Regions from separate parts of the Cellulosimicrobium sp. ES-005 genome, predicted to be linked through region 3. Evidence: riboswitches for the same ligand, from Rfam matches in the RefSeq annotation. Region 3 holds a riboswitch; each other region holds the start of a gene.

Evidence for each region. Region 3 has a riboswitch for thiamine pyrophosphate ahead of ABRQ22_RS09345 (ECF transporter S component). Riboswitches for the same ligand answer to the same signal wherever they lie in the genome.
Region 1: linked by a shared signal. The riboswitch ahead of ABRQ22_RS19150 (FAD-dependent oxidoreductase) and the one ahead of ABRQ22_RS09345 (ECF transporter S component) in region 3 are both predicted to bind thiamine pyrophosphate.
Region 2: linked by a shared signal. The riboswitch ahead of thiD (bifunctional hydroxymethylpyrimidine kinase/phosphomethylpyrimidine kinase) and the one ahead of ABRQ22_RS09345 (ECF transporter S component) in region 3 are both predicted to bind thiamine pyrophosphate.

What each region holds. Positions count from the first base shown of each region.
Region 1 covers NZ_CP159290.1:4,275,844-4,283,291, reverse strand. The annotation lists gene ABRQ22_RS19165 (glycosyltransferase family 4 protein) at 1-251, shown strand, start outside; gene guaA (glutamine-hydrolyzing GMP synthase) at 256-1,869, opposite strand; gene thiE (thiamine phosphate synthase) at 1,913-2,599, opposite strand; TPP riboswitch at 2,690-2,769, shown strand; gene ABRQ22_RS19150 (FAD-dependent oxidoreductase) at 2,774-4,171, shown strand; gene thiS (sulfur carrier protein ThiS) at 4,177-4,410, shown strand; gene ABRQ22_RS19140 (thiazole synthase) at 4,519-5,262, shown strand; gene ABRQ22_RS19135 (ThiF family adenylyltransferase) at 5,346-6,611, opposite strand; gene ABRQ22_RS19130 (DUF3817 domain-containing protein) at 6,608-7,048, opposite strand; gene ABRQ22_RS19125 (ABC transporter ATP-binding protein) at 7,172-7,448, shown strand, end outside.
Region 2 covers NZ_CP159290.1:2,355,866-2,363,313, reverse strand. The annotation lists gene pheT (phenylalanine--tRNA ligase subunit beta) at 1-1,604, shown strand, start outside; gene ABRQ22_RS10325 (SDR family oxidoreductase) at 1,601-2,479, shown strand; gene ABRQ22_RS10320 (YceI family protein) at 2,733-3,407, shown strand; gene ABRQ22_RS10315 (hypothetical protein) at 3,419-3,676, opposite strand; TPP riboswitch at 3,731-3,824, shown strand; gene thiD (bifunctional hydroxymethylpyrimidine kinase/phosphomethylpyrimidine kinase) at 3,817-4,785, shown strand; gene ABRQ22_RS10305 (hypothetical protein) at 4,816-5,097, opposite strand; gene ABRQ22_RS10300 (quinone oxidoreductase) at 5,094-6,122, opposite strand; gene ABRQ22_RS10295 (ATP-binding cassette domain-containing protein) at 6,132-7,028, opposite strand; gene ABRQ22_RS10290 (FadR/GntR family transcriptional regulator) at 7,025-7,448, opposite strand, start outside.
Region 3 covers NZ_CP159290.1:2,128,521-2,135,968, forward strand. The annotation lists gene aspS (aspartate--tRNA ligase) at 1-1,087, opposite strand, end outside; gene ABRQ22_RS09330 (PPOX class F420-dependent oxidoreductase) at 1,293-1,760, shown strand; gene ABRQ22_RS09335 (DUF1330 domain-containing protein) at 1,796-2,110, shown strand; gene ABRQ22_RS09340 (Rv2578c family radical SAM protein) at 2,172-3,833, opposite strand; TPP riboswitch at 4,017-4,136, shown strand; gene ABRQ22_RS09345 (ECF transporter S component) at 4,247-4,972, shown strand; gene ABRQ22_RS09350 (ATP-binding cassette domain-containing protein) at 4,986-6,800, shown strand; gene ABRQ22_RS09355 (energy-coupling factor transporter transmembrane component T) at 6,797-7,448, shown strand, end outside.

The DNA of each region.
Region 1 (7,448 bases), 2.1 Mb from region 3:
CCCGCTCGCAGTCGGGCGTCGCGGAGCGCCTCACCGACGGCGTCGACGCGCTCCTCGCGGACGACGACGCCGGGCTCGCCGACGCGCTCGTGCGGCTCGCGACCGAGGACGACCTGCTCGACCGGATCGTCGCGCACAACCGCGACGTGCCGTCGTCGGCGGGCTGGCCGCGCGTGCTCGCCGACGTGGAGCGGGCATACGAACGGGCCGCGACGATCGCCGTGGATCGTCGGGCCCGTCCGTCCCGCTAGGGGGTCACTCCCACTCGATGGTGCCCGGGGGCTTGCTCGTCACGTCGAGCACGACGCGGTTGACCTCGGAGACCTCGTTGGTGATGCGCGTCGAGATGACGGACAGCACGTCGTAGGGCAGGCGCGTCCAGTCGGCCGTCATCGCGTCCTCGGACGAGACGGGGCGCAGCACGATCGGGTGGCCGTAGGTGCGGCCGTCGCCCTGGACGCCGACCGAGCGGACGTCGGCGAGCAGCACGACCGGGCACTGCCAGATCTCGTCGTCGAGTCCCGCCTTCGTCAGCTCCTCGCGCGCGATCGCGTCGGCCGCGCGCAGCGTCTCGAGGCGGTCCGCCGTGACCTCGCCGACGATGCGGATGCCGAGCCCGGGACCCGGGAACGGCTGGCGCGCGACGATCTCCTCGGGCACGCCGAGCTCGCGGCCGACCGCGCGGACCTCGTCCTTGAACAGGGTGCGCAGCGGCTCGACGAGCGAGAACTGCAGGTCGTCGGGCAGGCCGCCGACGTTGTGGTGGCTCTTGATGTTCGCCGCGCCCTCGCCGCCGCCGGACTCGACGACGTCCGGGTAGAGCGTGCCCTGCACGAGGAACTTCACCTCGGCGCCGTGCTCGCCCGCGTCCTCGACGATCTGGCGCGCGGCGTCCTCGAACACGCGGATGAACTCGCGGCCGATGATCTTGCGCTTGGTCTCCGGGTCGCTGTGCCCGGCGAGCGCCGTGAGGAACCGCTCCTTCTCGTCGCGGATCACGAGGTTGACGCCCGTCGCCGCGACGAAGTCGCGCTCGATCTGCTCGACCTCGCCCGCGCGCATCAGCCCGTGGTCGACGTGCACGCACGTGAGCTGGTCGCCCACCGCGCGCTGCACGAGCGCCGCGGCGACGGCGGAGTCGACGCCGCCCGAGAGCGCGCAGATGACGCGCGCGTCGCCGACCTGGGCGCGGATCGCCGCGACCTGGTCCGCGATGACGTTGCCGGGCGTCCAGTCCGGGGCCAGCCCGGCGCCGTCGTACAGGAAGTGCTCCAGCACGGTCTGGCCGTGCGCGGAGTGCTTGACCTCGGGGTGCCACTGCACGCCGTAGAGGCGACGCTCGCGGTCCTCGAACGCGGCGACCGGCGAGCCCGACGACGTCGCGAGGACCTCGAAGCCCTCGGGCGCGCGGTGCACCGCGTCGCCGTGGCTCATCCACGTGGTCTGGTGCTCCGGCGTGCCGTCGAGCAGCACGCCCGCGGCGCACACCTCGACCTCGGTGCCGCCGTACTCGCGCAGGCCCGTCTGGGCGACCTCGCCGCCGAGCGCCTTGGCCATGGCCTGGAAGCCGTAGCAGATGCCCATCACGGGCACGCCGGCCTCGAACAGCGCCGGGTCGACGAACGGGGCGCCGGTCGCGTACACCGACGACGGCCCGCCGGAGAGGATGATCGCCACCGGGTCCTTCGCGAGCATCTGCTCGACCGTGAAGGTGTGCGGCACGATCTCGGAGTAGACCTTGGCCTCGCGCACGCGGCGCGCGATGAGCTGCGCGTACTGGGCGCCGAAGTCGACGACGAGCACGGGGCGCGGGGTCGCGGCGACCTCGGCGGTGGTGGGGGTGTCGGGAGCGGTGGCGGGTGACGTCACGGCTCCAGGATAGTCGCCGCGCGGCGCGGTCCCGTCCCGCGTCTCAGGCGCCGGTGGGCTCGGCGGCGCGCTCGGCCGCTCGCTCGGCGACCCGCCCGCGCAGCGCCCGGGCGGCCGCCTCCGGGTCTGGCGCCTGCGTGATCGCCCGCACGACGACGACGCGGGTCGCCCCGGCGTCGAGGACCGCGTCCAGCCGCTCCGCGTCGATCCCGCCGATCGCGAACCAGGGCGTCGTGGGCCGGGTCGCGGCGACGTCGCGCAGCAGGTCGAGCCCGACCGCGGCGCGCCCCGGCTTCGTCGGCGTCGCCCAGAGGGGGCCCACGCAGAAGTAGTCGACGTCCGGGTCCGCCTCGGCCGCGGCCGCCTGGTCGGCCGAGTGGGTGGACCGGCCGAGCACCGGCGCGGCCCCGAGCAGGGATCGCACCGCGGAGACCGGCAGGTCGCCCTGACCCATGTGGACGACGGGTGCACCGGTGAGCGCCGCCACGTCGGCCCGGTCGTTCACGGCCCACAGGGCGCCGTGCTCCGTCGCGACCCGTGCGACGAGCTCCTGGAGCTCGAGCTCGCGCGCCGCGACGAGCGTCTTGTCGCGGAGCTGGACCACGTCGACCCCGCCCGCGAGCGCCGCCCGCAGGAAGTCCTCGAGGTCGCCGCGCTCCTCGCGCGCGTCGGTGCACAGGTAGACGCGTGCGTCGGCGAGCCGGGCCCGCGCGTCGTCCGCAGCCGGCACGGCGGGGTTCGCGGGCGTGGCGAAGGTCTCGGTGCTCACCCGCCGGAGCCTAGCCGCGCCCGCTCCCCCGCGCGGGTACTGTGGCCGACAGCACGGGAGCCCCGCACGGGGCTGAGAGGGCGTCGGAGCCGACCGTCGAACCTGATCTGGGTCATGCCAGCGAAGGGAGCGCGCATGCACACCCCCGTCCGTCCCGGGCCCCGCCCGCCGGGAGCCGGCCCTGCCGCGCCCGACGGCGCGCGCGACCTCGTCGTCGTGGGCGGCGGGATCGTGGGGCTCGCCGTGGCGTGGCGCGCCGTGCGCGCCGGCCTGTCGGTCACGGTGCTGGACCCGGCGCCGGGCGACGGCGCGACGCACGCCGCGGCCGGGATGCTCGCCCCCGTCACGGAGGCCGACTTCGGCGAGGACGCGGCGCTGCGCCTGCACCTCGCCGCCGCCGCGGCGTGGCCGGGGTTCGCCGCCGACCTGCGCGCCGCGACCGGGGCCGACGTCGGTCTGCGCACCGCGGGCACCCTCACGCTCGCCTACGACGCCGACGACCTCGCCCTGCTCCGCCGCGTCCTCGCCCTCCACGCGGAGCACGGCCTCGCCTCGCGCGAGCTCACCGTCGCCGACGCCCGTCGGCGCGAGCCGTATCTCGGCCCGCGGGTCGCGGGCGCCGCCTGGGCGCCGGACGACCACGCGGTCGACCCGCGCGCGGTGCACGCCGCCCTGCTCGGCGGGCTGCACGGCCTGGTCGGTGGCGGCACCGGAGCGGGCTCCGGGCCGGGGACGCTCGCGGGGTCGGGCACCGGATCCGCGGCAGGCGCCGTCGTCGTGCGGGCGTCCGCGACGCGGCTCGCGCTCGGCCGGGCCGGGCGGGTCGTGGGCGTGCACGACGACGCGGGCCGGCTCCACGCGGCGGGCGCGGTCGTCGTCGCGGCGGGATGGGAGTCCGGAGCGCTCCTCGCGGACGTGCCGGGCGTCGTCGTGCCGACCCGGCCGGTCAAGGGGCAGACGTTGAGGCTCGACGCCGGGCCGGACCTCGCGCTGGAGCACGTGGTGCGCGGGGTCGTGCAGGGGCGACCCGTGTACGTCGTGCCGCGCGACCCGGTCCCGGACGGGCAGGGTCGCGGCGTCGCGGGTCACCGGGAGGTCGTCGTCGGCGCGACCACCGAGGAGAACCCCGACGACCGCCGCGCGACCGCGGGCGGCGTCTTCGCCCTGCTGCGCGACGCGCGCGCCCTGCTGCCCGGGATCGACGAGGCCGCGCTCGTCGACGTGACGCCCCGGGCGCGCCCCGCGACCCCGGACAACCTCCCGCTCGTCGGTCCGACCGGCGTCCCGGGGCTGCACCTCGCGACGGGGCACGGCCGCAACGGCATCCTGCTCGCGCCGCTCACCGCCGACGCGGTGATGGCCGGGCTCACGGGTGCCGCGCTCTCGCCCACCGTCGCGGCCGCCCTCGCCCCCACCCGCACCGACCGCTTCGCCGAACCCGGGATCGCTCCCCACGGCGGGCCCGACCTGGGGAGCGACCCCGGGTTCGGCACCGTCCGGTCCGCCGCGTTCTCCCTGACGACACCGAGGTGATCTCCGTGACCCGACCTGCTCCGACCGCGCTCGTCAACGGCGAGCCGTACCCGCTCGACGCCCCCGTGCACCTCGAGCAGCTCGTCGCGGCGCTCGTGCCCGCGTACGTCGCCGACGGGACGCCGCAGGGCGTCGCCGTCGCGGTGGACGACGCCGTCGTGCCGCGCGGCTCGTGGGCGACGACCGTCGTCGCGCCGGGTGACCGCATCGAGATCGTGACCGCCGTCCAGGGCGGCTGAGGAGGACCCGTGACCACGACCGACATCTCCCCCGCGCCCGCGCACCGACCGTCGGACGGCGGCGACCCGCTCGTCGTCGCCGGCACGACGATCGGGTCCCGCCTCGTCATGGGCACCGGCGGGGCGGCGAACCTGCTCACGCTCGAGGACGCGCTCGTCGCCTCGGGCACCGCACTGACGACCGTCGCGATGCGCCGCGTCGCCGTGCGCGCCGGTGGCGTGGCCTCCCCCGACGCCGGGATCTGGGCGCTCCTCGCGCGACTCGGCATCCGGGCGCTGCCCAACACGGCCGGGTGCTTCTCGGTGCGCGAGGCCGTGCTCACCGCGCACCTCGCGCGCGAGGCGTGCGGCACCGAGTGGGTCAAGCTCGAGGTGATCGCGGACGACGTCACGCTCCTGCCCGACCCCGTCGGCCTCGTCGAGGCGGCCGAGCAGCTCGTGCGCGACGGGTTCGTCGTGCTGCCCTACACGAACGACGACCCGATCCTCGCGCGCCGGCTCGAGGACGTCGGGTGCGCCGCCGTCATGCCCCTCGGTGCGCCGATCGGCACCGGCCTCGGCATCCTCAACCCCCGCAACATCGAGGCGATCGCCGCCGCCGCGCGCGTGCCCGTGATCCTCGACGCGGGGATCGGCACGGCGTCCGACGCCGCGCAGGCCATGGAGCTCGGGTGCGCCGGCGTCCTGCTCGCGACCGCCGTCACGCGCGCCGCCGACCCGGTCCGCATGGCGCACGCGATGCGCCTCGCCGTCGAGTCGGGCCGCCTCGCCGCCGGTGCCGGCCGCATCCCCCGCCGCGAGGGCGCCCTCGCGAGCTCGTCCCCCCAGGGTCGACTCGACCTCGCCCTCTGACGCCGGTCCCGCCAGCGGATCAGGCCGTCCTGGCTCGTCAGCCGACCAGGACCCGCGACGTCCACCTGCTCGGCGGGGGCGGACTAGGTGGCCGGGGTCGTTTCCAGGGCGTCGAGGAGGGCGGGGACGCCGCCGACGACCGAGCGGGCGTCGATCCCGGCGGCGCGCGCGACGTCGGCGACGCGGGCCGAGCGGCCGCCGACCGCGCACAGGACGAGCACGGGTCGGTCCGTCGGGAGGTCCGCGAGCGCCGCGGCGGGGTCGCCCGTGAGGAACGTGCCGCTCGGCACGAGGGTCGACCCGGGCAGGGGACGCACCTGCGCCTCCCAGTCCTCGCGCACGTCGAGCAGGTACGGGGCCGTGCCGTCGTCGCCCAGCAGGGCCGCCGCGTCGCGCGCGGTGACGTCGCGCTCCCCCGTGACCGGCCGCGCGACCGACGTCGCCGGGGCCAGTCCGCAGAACGCGGCGTAGGCGTCGTCGCCCGGCAGGAGCGCGGTGACGGGGTCGCGGGTCGGGTCGGCGCGCACGGTGAGCTGGCGCCACGAGAGGTCGAGCGCGTCGTAGACGGCGAGGCGGCCGAGCAGCGTCGTGCCGGCGCCGGTGACGAGCTTGATCGCCTCGGTCGCCATGACGGAGCCGACGGTCCCGCACATCGCGCCGAACACGCCGCCGGTCGCGCAGTCGGGCGCGGCACCGGGCGGGGGCGGGACGGGGAACACGTCGCGGTAGGTGACCCCGCGCGCCTCGCCGTCCCCCGGGCCGTCGGGAGCCGCGCCGCCCGGGCGCGGGACATCGTCGGGCAGGGCGAACCGGGGCGCGCCCCAGAAGACGCTGACCTGCCCCTGGAAGCGGTAGATCGAGCCCCAGACCACGGGCAGGCCGAGCACCTCGGCCGCGTCGGAGACGAGGTAGCGCGTGGGGAAGTTGTCGGCGCCGTCGAGCACGACGTCGTAGCCGCGCAGCACGTCGAGCGCGGTGTCCACGTCGAGGCGGACCGCGTGCTCGACGACGCGCACGTGCGGGTTGACGTCGGCGATGGCGTCGTGCGCGGAGTCGACCTTGCGGCGCCCGACGTCAGGACCGCCGTGGATGACCTGCCGCTGGAGGTTGGAGGTGTCGACGACGTCGTCGTCGACGATGCCGATCGTGCCCACGCCCGCGGCGGCCAGGTAGAGCAGGGCGGGGCTGCCGAGGCCGCCCGCGCCGACGACGAGCACGCGCGCGGCGGCGAGACGGCGCTGCCCCTCGGGGCCGACGCCGGGCAGCGCGAGGTGGCGCGCGTACCGCTCGAGCTCCGCGGTGGTCAGCTCGGGGCCGGGTGCGACGAGGGGCGCGAGCGGCGTCGTCATGACGCGTACTGCTCCTCCAGGACGGCGAGCTTGGCCTCGGCCTCGGCGTGCACCTTCTTCTCGAGGATGAACGACATGACCGGCACGACGCCCGCGAAGACCATGGCCGCGAGGCGGCCCCAGCCCCACCGCATCTTGGTCCACAGGTCGAGGACCGTCACGAGGTAGACGACGTAGATCCAGCCGTGGGCGAAGGGGATCCACGAGACGTACCGCATGACCCCGTCGACGTCGACGAGCTGGCCGACCCCGTACTTGACGAGCATCTCGACGCACAGGACGAGGAGCATCACACCGGTGATGATCGCGAGGACCCGGTAGCGGGCGAGCGCGCCGCGCGCCTTGCGGATCGCGGTGCGGGCGGCCTCCGTGCTGGGCGTCGCCGCGCCGGCGGGGGCGGGCGTGTCGGTGGGGGTGGCCGGGTCCTGCGTGGTCATGGGAGGGGTCCTCGTTCCGGGCGAGACGGCCGCGGCGGTCCGTGCCGCCGCGGTGGCGTGTGACGCGGTCGCCGCCGTTAATGCGTCGCCGCGTGTCGGACGCCGAACCTAGGGTAGAACACCGTGCGACCCCTCCCCCTCCCCGACCCGGGGACCCCCGACCTGCGCGGACCGACGCGCTACCTGCTCTGGCTGGCCCGTCGTCAGTGGACCGTGCTCACCGTCTCCGTGCTGCTCGGCCTGGCCAACTTCGCGTGCCAGGCGTTCCAGCCGTACATGCTCGGCCGCGCGCTCGACGAGGGGCTCGCGGAGGGGTTCGGGCCGGAGCTGTGGCGCTGGGCGGGCCTCCTGCTCGCGCTCGGCCTCGGGATCGTCGTCACCGGGGTCACGCAGCACCGGT
Region 2 (7,448 bases), 230 kb from region 3:
TGCTCATCACGGACAGCCCCGGAGGTGCGCGCGCGTCGCGCGTGCTCGGGCTCGCGGGCGTCATGGGCGGTGCCTCCTCGGAGGTCGGCCCGACGACGACGGCCGTGCTGGTCGAGGCCGCGCACTTCGACCAGGTGACGGTCGCGCGCACGTCGCGCCGCCACAAGCTGTCGAGCGAGGCCGCGAAGCGGTTCGAGCGCGGCGTCGACCCGCTGCTGCCCGCGGTCGCGGCGCAGCGTGTGGTCGACCTCCTCGTCCAGCTCGGCGGCGGCACGGCCGACCCGGCGGTGGGCGACTTCGACCGGGTCGTCGCCCCCGCCGCGATCCGCCTCCCGGCCGGCGAGGCCGAGCGCCTCGTCGGCGTGCCGTACACGCTGGAGCAGGTCGTCGGGACGCTCGGCGCGATCGGGTGCTCGGTCGAGGCGGACGACGCGGACGCCACCGGCGTGCTCGTGGTGGCCCCGCCGTCGTGGCGACCCGACCTCACCGAGCCCGCCGAGCTCGTGGAAGAGGTCGCGCGTCTCGTCGGGTACGACGAGATCCCGTCCCTGCTGCCGGCCGCGCCCGGCGGTCGCGGGCTCACGCGCGAGCAGCGCGTGCGGCGCTCGGTCGCCCGGGCGCTCGCGGAGGACGGCTTCGTCGAGACGCTGAGCTACCCGTTCGTCGGGGACGCGGAGCTCGACGCGTTGCGCCTGCCCGCGGACGACGAGCGCCGCCGGGCGCTGCGCCTGCTCAACCCGCTCGCCGACGACCGGCCGCTGATGCGCACCGACCTCCTCAGCACGCTGCTCGAGACGGCGCGCCGCAACGTCGGCCGCGGGCTGGGCGACGTCGCGCTGTTCGAGGTGGGTCTGGTGACGCACCCGCGCGCGGGTGCTCCTGCGGCGCCCGCGCTGCCGGGCGGCGTCCGGCCGTCCGACGACCAGCTCGCCGCGATCGACGCGTCGCTCCCGGCGCAGCCGCGCCACGTGGCGGGCGTCCTCGTCGGCCGCCGCGAGCGCGCCGGCTGGTGGGGAGCCGGCCGCGCCGCGGACTGGACCGACGCGCTGGCGGCGGCCCGGCTCGTGGTGGAGCGCGCCGGCCTGCACGTGGGTGCGGACGTGTCCGTGGTGGCCGACACCGAGCGCGCCCCGTTCCACCCGGGCCGCTGCGCGCGCCTGGAGCTCGCGGACGGGACCGTGGTCGGGCACGCGGGCGAGCTGCACCCCAAGGTGCTCGAGAACCTCGGCCTGCCCGCGCGCGCGGTGGCGTTCGAGGTCGACCTGTCCGCGGTCGTCGCCGGTTCGTCGGACGCGCCCGTGCAGGCGACGCCCGTCTCGGGCTTCCCGGCCGCCAAGGAGGACCTCGCGTTCGTGGTGGACGCCGGCGTGACCGCCCAGGCGTTGCGCGACGCGATCGTCGACGGCGCCGGGGACCTGGTCGAGGACGTCGCGCTGTTCGACGTCTTCACCGGCGAGCAGGTCGGTGCCGGGCGCAAGTCGCTGGCGTTCTCGCTGCGGCTGCGCGCGGCCGACCGCACGCTCACCGCGGACGACGTCGCGCGCGTCCGCGAGGGCGCCGTGACGGCCGCGCGCGAGCGCGTGGGCGCGGAGCTGCGGGCGTGAGCGTGCACGCGGCGGGTGCCGTCGCGCCCGCCCGGACGGCGCTCGTCACCGGCGCGTCGCGTGGCATCGGTCGCGCGATCGCGGTCGGCCTCGCCGCCGCCGGTCTCGACGTCGCGCTCCTCGCGCGCGACGCCGACCGGCTCGCGGGCGTGGCCGACGAGATCGGCGCCCTGACCGTCGGCGGTGCGGGGCGCGCGGTCGTGGTCACGGCGGACGTCACGGACGCCGCGGCGGTCGCGGCGGCCGTGGGCGCGGCACAGGACGCGCTCGGGAGCGTCGACCTCCTCGTCAACAACGCGGGGCGCGTCGACGCCGAGGTGCCGCTCTGGGAGGCGGACCCCGACGAGTGGTGGTCGGTCGTCGAGACCAACGTGCGCGGGCCGTTCCTCCTCGCGCGCGCCGTCGTCCCGGGGATGCTCGCGCGCGGCGGAGGTCGCGTCGTCGACCTGAACAGCGGCGCGGGCTCGCACGACATGGACGGCGCGAGCGCGTACAACGCGAGCAAGACCGCGCTCCTGCGGCTCGGCGCGAACCTGCACCGGTCCGGGTTCGCGCGCGGCCTGCGGACCTTCGAGGTCTCGCCGGGGGTCGTCCAGACCGACATGACGGCCTCGATGGTCATGCATGAGGGCCGCACCGAGTGGACCCCGGTGGAGCGCACGGTCGAGATGGTCGTCGCGATCGCGCGCGGCGAGCTCGACGCGTTCTCGGGGGCGTTCGTGCGCGTGACGCACGACTCCCCGGCGTCGTTGCGCGCCGCGGCCGAGGAGGCCCTGGGCCGCGGGTCCTCCCTGCCCGGCCCCGACGCGCGGCGCCTGCGGGTCACGCGCTGGGGCGCGGACGACCCGATGCCGGGAGAGCTGCCGAGCCGCTGACGTCCCGCGGCGTGGCCGCGACCACCCGGCGCGTCGCGGACCCGCCCGCACCGACCCGCAGCGCCGCCCGACCCCTCCGGTCGGGCGGCGCTCGTGCGTCCGCGGGCGACGCCTGCGCGGGCAGCGCGGGCGGGGGAGATCACCCGGCATCTGGTTGAAACTTCACTCACTCATCGGGGATGCTGTCCTGGACACCTGACCAAGTACCGGGCGGACACCGACGTCGCGGCTCGACGACGCCTGGGAGCGACGGATGACGACGGCACGCCCTGTCCGGCAGTGGAACGGCCTCACCGTTCCCGAGGCCGGCACCTACACCCTCGACGAGGCGCACAAGCGCATCGGGTTCACCGGGATGCACATGATGGTCTCGCCCGTCCGGGGCGAGTTCACCCGGGCGCGCGCCACGATCCTCGTCGGCGAGGACCCGCTCGCCTCGGCGGTGTCCGCGACGATCGAGACCGCGAGCCTCACGACGCACCACGAGGAGCGCGACGCGCACCTGCGCAGCGCCGACTTCCTCGACGTCGACGCGTACCCGACGATCGAGTTCCGCAGCACCGCGGTCACGTGGCAGGGCGAGCAGCAGGACCAGATCCTCGCGTGGGCGCGACTGCGGAACCGTTCGCCCGAGCGCGCCGAGCTCGCGCCGGAGCGGGTGCAGCCCCGGACGGCGCAGGCCGGGCGGTTCCTCGTCGAGGGACTGCTCACCGTCCGCGGCGTCACGCACCGGACGGTGCTGTCGATGCAGTACGGGGGCGCGCGCCGCGACCCCTACGGCCGCGACATCTTCGGTTTCCACGCCGCGGGCGAGATCGACCGCGAGAGCTTCGGTCTCGTGTGGAACGTGCTGCTCGAGACGGGCGGGTTCCTCGTCGGCAAGAAGATCGGCCTCGAGATCGCGGGGGAGGCCCTGCACCAGGCCTGACGTCCGGTCCGTCAGGGTGCGTCCCGCGCGACGGCCCCGCGGGCGACCCAGACGTGCCACACACCGCGCTCCGGGTGGACGTGCTCGAAGGCGACGCGGCCGCCGTCCTCGTGCGTGACGACGCCGGCGAGCACGACGCGGCGCCCCCGGCGGTCGACGGTCGTCCAGCGGGCGGGGACCGGAGGGAGCAGCGGCGTCGCGGGGGAGCGCGGCGCGGGTCGGCGGGCGGGTCGGTCGTGCGGCATGCCCAGGAGGACGCGGTCCGGCACGCGTTCTCGCGCGCGAGACCGGGTGAAACCCTCGGGCGCGCAGGACGTAGCATGACGCGCGACACGGGGTGCCCCGCCGAGGGCTGAGATGAGACCCGTCGAACCTGCTCTGGCTCGTACCAGCGAAGGGATGTCCCGCGATGACGCTCGCCCTGCCCCCGCACGACCCCGCACCCGGGCGCGACCGCGCCCACCGGCCCGCGGCCGACCGCACGCCCGGTGCGGCCGGCGGCCCGGGTGCCCTGCCCGCGCGGCCGCGCGTCCTGTCGATCGCGGGGACCGACCCGACCGGAGGCGCGGGCATCCAGGCGGACCTCAAGTCCTTCGCCGCGCACGGCGCGTACGGCATGGCCGTCACGACGGCGCTCGTCGCGCAGAACACGCACGGCGTGCGGTCCGTGCACGTCCCCGGTCCGACGTTCCTGCGCGAGCAGCTCGACGCCGTGTCCGACGACGTCGAGATCGACGCCGTGAAGATCGGCATGGTGGCCGACGAGGCCAACGCCCGCGAGATCGGGGCGTGGCACGACGCGCTCGCGGCCGCGCGGACCGACGCCGGGCTCCCGCGGCCCTGGGTCGTCCTCGACCCCGTCATGGTCGCCACGTCGGGGCACCGGCTGCTCGACGCGGGCGCGGAGCAGGCCGTGCGCGACCTCGCGGCACGGGCCGACGTCGTCACCCCCAACCTCCCCGAGCTGGCCGTCCTCGCGGGCCGCGACGTCGCGACGACGTGGGACGACGCGCTGACCCAGGCCGCGTCGTACGCGGCGACGAGCGGTGCCGTCGTGCTGCTCAAGGGCGGCCACCTCACCGGTGCGACGTCGCCGGACGCCCTCGTCGTGCCCGCCGGCCCGTCGTCGGACGCGGCGCCGACCGTCACGACGTTCGACGGCGAGCGCGTGGACACGCCCCATACGCACGGCACCGGGTGCTCGCTCTCCGCGGCGCTCGCTGCCCTGCGCCCGCAGCGTGCGGGCTGGGAGGAGGCGGCGCGCGACGCCAAGGACTGGCTCACCGGCGCGCTGCGCGGCGGGGCGGCGCTGCGCGTCGGGACGGGCCGGGGCCCGGTCGACCACCTGCACGCCTCGTCGCCCGTCGTGCCGCGCTGACGGACCGCGCGCGAGCAGCGGTCACGTCGGTCAGGCGCGCGCCACGTCCTCCTCGGCCGTCGCGTAGACGCACTCGTAGCCCGGCGGGACCCAGCGCCACCGCGCGTCGACGTCCTCGATCGCGACGCCGTCCGGGCGGTCGGCGACGCACGCGTCCGCCTGCTGGCGCAGACCGACCGTCACCCAGTACACGGCGAGCGCCGCGGCGAGCAGGACGGAGAGGACCGTCACGGCGCGGCGGAGGGCGGGGGAGGGGCCGCCGTCGGACCCGTCCTCCTCGCCCGGCGGCGCGGGCACCCAGTCCCAGCTCACGCGGTGCCCGTCTCCGCGGCCGGGTCGGGCGCCGCCGCTGCGTCGGGGACGAGCAGCACCTTGCCCGTGGTCGCGCGGCCCTCCAGCGCGCGGTGCGCGTCGGCGGCGTCGGCGAGCGCGAACGTGGCGCCGACGCGCACGTGCAGCGTGCCGCCCGCGACGGCGCCGAGCACCTCGGTCGCCCGCTCGACGAGCTCGGCGCGCGTCGCCGTGTGGTCGGCGAGCTTGGGGCGCGTGAGGAAGAGCGACCCGCCCGCGTTGAGCCGCTGCGGGTCGAACGGCGGGACCTGCCCGGACGAGCCGCCGTAGAGCACGAGCGTGCCCCGGCGGTGCAGCGACGCGAGCGACGCGTCGAACGTGTCCTTGCCCACCGAGTCGTACACCGCCGCGACGCCCTCGCCGCCCGTGAGCCCGCGCACGACCTCCGGCAGCTCGGTGGTGAGGTCCGCGAACGCCGTGTACTGGATCGCGTGCTCGGCGCCCGCGCCGCGCGACAGCTCCGCCTTCTCGGGCGTCGAGACCGTCGAGATCACGTGCGCGCCCCGTGCCACGAGCATCTGGGTCAGGAGAAGCCCGACGCCGCCCGCGCCCGCGTGCACGAGCACCCGGTCGCCCGGGCGGACCGGGTAGGACGACGTGCACAGGTAGTGCGCGGTGAGGCCCTGGAGCGCGACGGCGGTCGCGTCCTCGAGCGACACGGCGTCGGGGACGTGCAACGCCTGGGCGGCGTCCACGACGACGAGGTCCGCGTACGACCCGGGCGCCTCGGTCCACACGACGCGGTCGCCCACGGCGAAGCCCTCGACGCCGTCGCCCACCTCGGCGACCACGCCCGCGCCCTCGCTGCCGACCACGTGGGGGTATTCCATCGCGTACACGCCGGAGCGCTTGTACGTGTCGATGAAGTTCACCCCGGCCACGGCCGACCGGACGAGGAGCCGACCCGGCCCGGGCGAGGGGTCGGGCAGCTCGGTGTACTCCAGGACGTCGGGGCCGCCCGCCGCGCGGGCCACGATCGCGTGCATGGCCCCAGCCTAGGGTCGTGCGGCGAGCCCGGCCGCCCTCCCGGTCGTGGTCGCGTCCGTCCCGGCGCCGCCCGCGACCCCCGCGCCGACCGCGTCGTCCCCGACCAGGCGGGGCGGACGCGCGTGGCCCGCCGACGCGTGCCACCGGCCGAACCGGCGCTCGACGTGCACCGGGTGGTCGAAGCAGCGCGTGACGTGCTCCGTGACGAGCACGTCCGCGGCGGCGCCCGCGGCGACGACGCGGCCGTGCGCGAGCAGGAGCGCGTGGCTCGTCGTGGTCGGCAGCTCCTCGAGGTGGTGCGTCACCAGCACCGAGGCGACGTGCGGGCGGGTCGCGCGCACGGCGTCGAGCGTCTCGAGGAGCTGCTCGCGCGCGGCGACGTCGAGCCCGGTGGACGGCTCGTCCAGCAGGAGGAGCGCGGGGCCGGGCAGGAGGGCGCGCGCCACGAGCGCCCGTCCCCGCTCGCCCTGGGAGAGCGTCGGCCAGGGGTCGTGCGCGCGGTGCGCGAGGCCGAGGTCGGCGACCAGCCCGCGGGCGACGGCGACCTCGGCCGGGGTCGGCTGCCAGCGCGGGCGCCAGTCGACGGTCCCCGTGAGGCCGGTCAGGGTCACCTCGAGCACGGTCAGCGGCGAGCGCAGGTCGTGGCGCGGGTCGACGTGGCCGATGCGGCGGTGCAGGGTTTGAATGTCCACGCGACCCAGGCGCTCGCCGAGCACATGCACCGTGCCGCGGGTCGGGTGCCGGCGCGCCCCGCAGAGCCCCAGGATCGTGCTCTTGCCCGCCCCGTTCGGCCCGAGCAGCGCCCAGTGCTCGCCCGCCCGGACGGTGAGGTCGACGCCGTCGAGGATCGCCCGTCCCTCCCGTACCAGGTCGACGCCGCGCAGGGACAGGACCTCGGCGCTCACCGGTCACCGCCCGTCGTGCGGGAGCCGCGCCCGGCGACCTTCGCGTGGACGGTTGCCAGGTGCGCGCGCGCCGCCCCGGACGCGCGGACGGCGTCGCGCTCGCGCACGGCGTCGAGGATCGCCTCGTGCGCGTCCTGGTCGTGCCGGTGCGCCTCGCCCGCGCGGTCGAGGTCGACCATCGCGACCATCGCGCGCCGCAGGCGCGGGACGAAGGTCGCGAACAGCTCGCCCAGCACGGCGTTGTGCGCGGCGTCGACGACCGCCCGGTGGAAGACCAGGTCCGCGTCCACGTACTCGGCGGCCGAGGACGTCGCCGGGACCTGCCCGCGGCGGGAGAGCGCCGTCGTCATCACACGGAGGTCCGCGGGGGTGCGGCGCGCGGCGGCGAGGCCGGCAGCCTCGGTCTCGAGGGCAGCGCGG
Region 3 (7,448 bases):
TCTTCGCGACGGGGCCGCCGAGCGTGCCGTCCTCGCCGAACGTCACGTACGCGAGGCCGCGAGCGCCGCGCTGCTTGGCCCACTCCTGCCACGCGTCGAACTGGCGACGCGGCTGCGACGCTCCGCCCGCCATGACGACCGCGCCGACGTACTCCGCCTGGAACACGCGGAACGGCGTGTCCTCGAAGTAGTCCGTGAGCTCGACGAGCGGGTTGCCGAACCGCAGGTCCGGCTTGTCCGACCCGTAGAGGCGCATGGCGTCGTGGAACGTCATGCGCGGGATCGGGGTCGGGATCGTGTATCCGATGAGCTCCCACAGCGCGACGAGGATCTTCTCGGCGAGCGCGATGACGTCGTCCTGCTCGACGAAGCTCATCTCGACGTCGAGCTGCGTGAACTCGGGCTGCCGGTCGGCGCGGAAGTCCTCGTCGCGGTAGCAGCGCGCGATCTGGTAGTAGCGCTCCATGCCCGCGACCATGAGGAGCTGCTTGAACAGCTGCGGCGACTGCGGCAGCGCGTACCAGGAGCCGGGCGCGAGACGCGCGGGCACGAGGAAGTCGCGCGCACCCTCGGGCGTCGAGCGCGTGAGCGTGGGCGTCTCGATCTCGACGAACTCCTCCGCGTCGAGCACGCGGCGCGCGGCCTGGTTGACCTTGGCGCGCAGGCGCAGCGCGTGCGCGGGCGCGGGGCGGCGCAGGTCCAGGTAGCGGTGCTTGAGGCGCGCCTCCTCGCCGATCGTCTCGGTGTCCGCGAGCGCCGTGGAGACCTGGAACGGCAGCGCCTCGGACGTGTTGAGCACGACGACGTCGCTCGCGACGACCTCGATCTCGCCCGTGGGCAGGGCCGCGTTCTCGTTGCCGTCGGGCCGGCGCGAGACCTCGCCGGTGACCTGGAGGACGAACTCGTTGCGCAGCGGGTGCGCGACGGCCTCGTCGCGGATGACGACCTGGGCGATGCCGGACGCGTCCCGCAGGTCGATGAAGGCCACGCCTCCGTGATCGCGCCGACGGTCGACCCAGCCCGTGAGGGTGACGGTCTGACCGGTGTGCTCGGCCCGCAGTGAGCCGGCCGTTCGGGTGCGCAGCACGGAGGGTTCCTTCCAGGTGGGCGGTGGGGGGTCGCGCTCCCGGGGCGGGCGCGCGTCCGGACGAGTCTAGTGCGGGCGGGCGCGCTGCTCGACCGGATACCGTGGCGGTGCCGCCGCTCCACCAGCGTTCCGACCGTGTCGTGCGTCCGGGCCGGCGGCACCGGCGCGCGCCGACCGGCCCGCCGCCCGCACAGAAGGGGTGATCGTGGCACGCACCATCGCGACGAACCGGCGCGTCGAGCGCGACGAGCTCGAGCAGTTCCTGCGGTCCCGGCACGACGGCGTCCTCGTCACGACGCGCGCCGACGGGCGGCCACAGCTCAGCCCCGTCACGTACGGGGTCGACGACGCGGGCCGGGTCGTCGTGTCGACCTACCCGGAGCGCGCGAAGGCGGCCAACGTGCGTCGCGACCCGCGCGCGTCGCTGCTCTCGCTGGGCGAGCGCTTCTCGGACCCGTGGGTGCAGGTCGACGGCGAGGCCGAGGTGATCGACCTGCCCGAGTCCGTCGAGCCGCTCGTCGACTACTACCGCTCCGTCAGCGGCGAGCACCCGGACTGGGACGAGTACCGCGAGGCCATGGTGACGCAGGGCAAGTCGCTCGTGCGCCTGACGATCACGCGCTGGGGCCCGGTCGCGACGGGCGGGTTCCCGGCGCGCCTCGCGGACGGCTGACGATCCCGCCGGCGCGGCGGCGTAGCGTGCCGACCATGCCGATCACCCTGTGCGTGATGCTGTGGCCCACCGAGGGCAGCGCCGACCTGCTGAGCGAGTACGAGGACGACGTCCTCGCGCTCGTGCCCGCGCACGGCGGGCGCGTGCTGTCGCGCGTGCGCGCGCTGCCCGGTCAGGAGGCGTCGCTGCCGACCGAGGTGCAGGTCATCGAGCTGCCCGATGACGACGCGCTCGCCGCGTACCTGGCCGACCCCGCCCGGGTGGCGCTGGCCGACCTCAGGGACCGGGCTGTGGCACGGACGGACATCGTCCGTGTCGGTGCCGTCCCGCACCGCGACCAGCCCTCCTGATCCAGCCGCCGGACGCGCGCCGGCGTCGCGGTCGCGGTGTCGCCCGGACGGTGCCACCAGGTCAGAACAGGACCTGCTCCACTCCCCCGCCGACGACGTCCAGACCCCCGCCGTCGACCGGCATGCCCGCGAGCGCGCCGCCGTGGCCGCGCCCGTCCGATTCCTGAGGCGACCCGGCGAGGCTCCCCCTCGGGTAGGCGCCGTCCGTCGGCGGCCCCGGGTCGCGGTGACCGTCCCCGAGACCGCCGAGCTCGCCCCGGCGGTACCGCCCCTCGACGCCCGCGGGACCGCGGTGGCCGGACACCGAGAAGCCGCGCGCCTCGAGCATCGGGCGCACGCGGTCCCACAGCCACGAGCGGTACGCCTTCGAGGCGTACGCGCCACGGGCGTAGACCCGCTCGTAGCCGGGGACGAGCTGCGGGTGCTCCCGCGCGAGCCAACCGAGGTACCACTCGCGCGTCCCGGGCTTGAGGTGCAGCGGCAGCACGGTGACCCCCGTGGCCCCGGCGTCCTTCACGGCGTCGAGCAGGTCTGTCAGCGCGCGCGTGGAGTCGGTGAGCCACGGCAGCACGGGCGCGACCATGACGCCGCACGGCAGGCCCGCCTCGCGGACGGCGCGGATCAGGTCGAGGCGGGCGCGCGGTGAGGGCGTGCCCGGCTCGACGCTCGCCTGGAGCGTCGGGTCCAGCAGCGCGAGCGAGACGCCGATCCCGACCTCGACGCGCGAGGCGGCGTCGGCGAGGAGCGGCAGGTCGCGGCGCAGGAGCGTGCCCTTGGTGAGGACCGACAGGGGCGTGCCGGAGCCCGCGAGCGCGTCGATGATGCCCGGCATGAGGCGGTAGCGCCCCTCGGCCCGCTGGTAGGGGTCCGTGTTCGTGCCGAGCGCGACGGGCTCGCGGCCCCACGACGCGCGGGCGAGCTCGGCGCGCAGCACCTCGTCGACGTTCACCTTGACCACGACCTCGCGGTCGAAGTCGTCGCCCGCGTCGAGGTCGAGGTACTGGTGGGTGGGCCGGGCGAAGCAGTTGTGGCTCACGACCCCGGCGGCGACGAAGTCCCGCGTCCCGGTGGTGATGTCGACGAGCTCGGTCTCCTCCCCCGGCCCGTCGAGCGCCTCGAGCGAGTCGACGCGCAGCGCCTCGTCGCCCGTGACGTCCCGGCCCTCGAGCGCGACCCGGCCGCCCGCGAGCGCGGCCGCCCCCGGGCCGACGAGGACGTCGCCCAGCGCCAGGTGGGCGCGGCGCCCGGCCCCGCCGACGACATGGCGCCAGCCCCGTTCGGTGAGGAACCGGTGGTCACCGCTCGCGACGAGGCGCGTGCCGTCCGCGAGGGTCACGCGGTACGCGCGCTTGCGGGTGGTCCAGCGGTCGAGCACGCGCGTGCGCACGTAGCGCCGGTAGGCGCCGTGCGGCGCGGTCCCCACGATCTCGTCGCCGACCCGCAGCTCGCCGATCGGTCGCTGCGTGCCGTCGGCGAGCAGCACCGGGGTGGACGGCGCGAGGCAGTAGGAGCAGGCGTGGCTGCACCCGCGGTACGGGTTGACCGTCCAGCGGAACGGCATGCGCGACATCGCCGGGACCTTCGACAGCGCGCTCTTGGCCGTCACCTCGTGGAACGTGATGCCCGCGAAGTCGGGCGTGCGCACGCTGCGCACGAGGCCCGCCCGCTCCAGCCCCGGGAGAGCGCCGTCGTCCGCGCCGAGCGCTTGTCCGTCCCACCTCACCCGCACATTCGAACAGGTGTTCGATCTCCAGGTCAAGCCCCGCGGTCCTCCCCGGGGGACGCCTGCTCCGCGTCAGCGGCGACCCGCACCCTGCGCAGGGCCGGTGCACGGGCGGCCCAGGGCCCGTCCCGCGGGCTGAGACGCCGGGATTGTCCGCGTGGCCCCGAGGGCCTAGGGTCGGGCCGAACGCCCCCGGGGAGCGCACGAGCGCTGAGAGTGCAGGCCGGACACCCGTCCCACCTGCAGACCCGTGGAACCTGATCTGGTTCGTACCAGCGAAGGGAGCAGGGCCGACGTCACCGTCCCCTGCGCGCTCGTGCCCGTGCGCCCCGCACGCGGCCGGGCGCGCCGGGCCCGGCGGTGGCGCGCCGTCGTGCACCCCTCGCCCCGGGGGCCCGACGGAGGGAACCCGCATGGCCGAGCCCCGCACCACCCCGCAGCAGGCGACCCCGACCGCCGCCGCACCCACCGACCAGCCGCCCACCGGATCGGCCGGCGTGCCGGCCGACCTGTCGGCCGGCGGGGTGCCCGGTCTCGCGGTCCGCCCGACCGGGCGCCCCGCACGGCGCCGCGGGCTGACGCTCCACGAGACGGTGCTCGTCGCCGTCCTCGGCGTCGTCTTCGGGTTCGTGTACTGGGCGTTCGTCCAGCTCTGGGCCCCGCTCCAGCTCGCGATGGGCCCCCTCGCGGACCTCGCCGCGAACGTCCTCGCGGGCGCGTGGATCGTCGTCGGCCCGCTCGCCACGTACATCGTGCGCAAGCCGGGGGTCGGCATCCTTGCCGAGACCCTCGCCGCGCTCGTCGAGGTCGTCTTCCTCGCGTCCCCCGCGGGGCCGCTGCTGCTCGTCGTGGGCCTGGTCCAGGGCGTCGGCGCCGAGCTGCCGTTCGCGCTCACGCGCTACCGCCGGTTCGGATGGTGGGTCTTCGTCGCGTCGGGCGTGAGCGCGGCCCTCGTCACGTTCGCCTTCAACGCCGTGCGCTTCGGCTGGATCGGTCAGGACTACGCGATGCTCCGGCTCGGGATCCAGGTCGTGTCGTGCGTCGTGCTGTGCGGCCTCGCGGCCCGCCTCCTCGGCGACGCGCTCGCCCGCACGGGCACCCTCGACGCGTTCGCGATCGGCGCGGCCCGCCGTGGGTGAGGCGACCGCGCACGTGGCTGACGTGACCGCGCACGCGCGCGACGCTGTCACCGCCGCCGACGTGACCGTGCACCTCGGGCACCATGGCACCCGGGTGCTCGACGGCGTCGACGTCACCGTCCCGGCCGGGACGAGCCTGCTGGTCCTCGGCCCGTCCGGGTGCGGGAAGTCGACCCTCCTGCGCGCGCTGGTCGGTGTCGTCCCGCACACCCTCCCGGGCGTCGTCCTGGGCGGCCTCCGCGTGACCGGCGCCGACCCGCGCGAGGTGCCACCGCCCGTGCTCGCCGCCCGCGTGGGCCTCGTCCAGCAGCGGCCCGGCGACCAGCTCTGCCTGGCGCGCGTGGACGAGGAGCTGCGGTTCGCGCTCGAGAACCGTGGCGCCGACCCCCGCACCACGGACGCCCGCGCGACCGCGGCGCTCGCCGCCGTCGGCGCCGCGCACCTGCACGACCGCGCGACCCACGCGCTGTCGGGCGGCGAGGCGCAGCGCGTCGCGGTCGCCGCGGCGCTCGTCGCCGAGCCGGAGCTCCTCGTCCTCGACGAGCCCACCGCGCTGCTGGACCCCGCCGCCGCCCACGACGTCGGGGCCCTCGTCGCCGGCCTCGCGCGCCGCCCCGGACCCGACGGCGGCGACGACGCCGCGCCGCGGCACCGCTCGGTCGTGCTCGTCGAGCACCGCCTGGACGACCTGGGCGCGCTGCCGGACGCGACCCTGGTCCTCGGGCGCGACGGCAGGGTCGTCGCGCACGGCCCCACCGACCGCGTCCTGCGCGAGCACGCGCACGACCTCTCCGGGCTGGGGTGCTGGCTACCCCTCGCCGTCCGCCTCGAGCAGGCGGGCGCGCCCGGGGCGCTCGGCTCCCCCGAGACGGACGACTGGCTGGTCGACCTCGTGCGGTCCTCGCCGTCGCGCTCGACGACCACGGACCGGCCCCCGTCCGGCACGGCGCGACCGGTCGCGCTCCGGGCGCGCGGTCTCTCCGTCCGCCGCAGCGGACTCCGCGCCGGGCGGTCCCGGAGCGACGACCCGGCCGTCGTGCGCGGTGTGGACCTGGACGTCCGCGCGGGCGAGGTGCTCGCCGTCGTCGGTCCCAACGGGGGCGGCAAGTCAACGCTCCTGCGCGGCCTGGCCGGGCTCGAGCGCACCACGGGCGAGGTGGCGACCGCGACGGGCGAGCCCGTCGCGATGGTGTTCCAGGACCCCGAGCACCAGCTCGTCGCCCGCACGGTGCGCGAGGAGGTCGCCTGGTCGGCCCGGCTCGCCCGCGTCGACGACGTCAAGGCGCGCGTGGCCCGGACCCTCGCCGCGTTCGGGCTCGCGCACCTCGCCGACGCGAACCCGTACCGGCTCTCGGGCGGCGAGCAGCGGCGCCTGTCCCTGGCGACCGCGACCGTCCTGGACCCGCCGGTCCTCCTCGCCGACGAGCCCACGTTCGGGCTGGACCGGGCCCAGGCCGCCACGGTCGCCCACGTGCTGCGGGGGCGCGCCGACGCGGGCGGCGCCGTGGTCGTCGTCTCGCACGACCTCTCGCTCGTCGCGGCGCTCGCCGACCAGGTCGCCGTGGTCGTGGACGGCACGCTCGCCACGGTCGCGGAGCCGTCGGCGGTCCTCGCCGACGACGCGCTGTGCGCGCTGGCGGGCCTGCGCCGACCCCCGCTGCTCGACTGGTGGGCGCGCGTAGGCCGCGGTCGCGGCGTCGACCCGGGGGCGCTCGTCCGCGCGCTCGACGCGGCGTTCGACGCCCGGCACGACGTCGTGCCGGGCGCCGATCCCGGGACGGCGAGACTCGCGCCCACGGCCGCGGTCGCCGCGGAGGTCGCCCCGTGACCGGCCCCCGCCCGACCGCGCTCGAACGCTGGAACCCGACGGTCAAGCTCGCGACGGTGCTCGTCGTCTCGACGGCCGCACTCCTCGTCACCGACCCGGTGACCCCGACGATCGGCTGGGTGCTCACCGTCACCGCGCTGCTGACGCTCGGACGCGTCCCCGTGCGGACCCTCGCGCTCGCCCACGTCCCGTTCGCGGTGTTCGCGACGAGCCTCCTGGTCGTCAACGTCGCCACCCGGCCCGGGGGCGACGCCGTCCCGCTGGGTCCGCTCACCGTCGGCGCGGACGGGCTGACGATCGGCGCGGCGCTCGCGCTGCGCACCCTGCTCGTCGGCGCGCTGTCCCTCGCGCTCGTCCTCACGACCGACCCCGTCCGCCTCATGACGAGCCTGCACCAGCACGCGCGCCTGCCCGCGACCTGGACGTTCGCGGTGCTCGCCGCGCACCGGCTCCTCGTCGAGCTCCCCGACGCGTGGCACACGATCCGCTGCGCCCAGGCGGTCCGCGACCCCCGGCGGCGCCGGGGCACGCTCCCTCGGTCGCCGCGGTCGCTCGGTGCGGCCGCCTTCGCGCTCCTCGTCGGCGCGGTGCGCCGGTCCGAGCGGCTCACGGTCGCGCTCGAGTCGCGCGGGCTGGGTTCCGGACCCC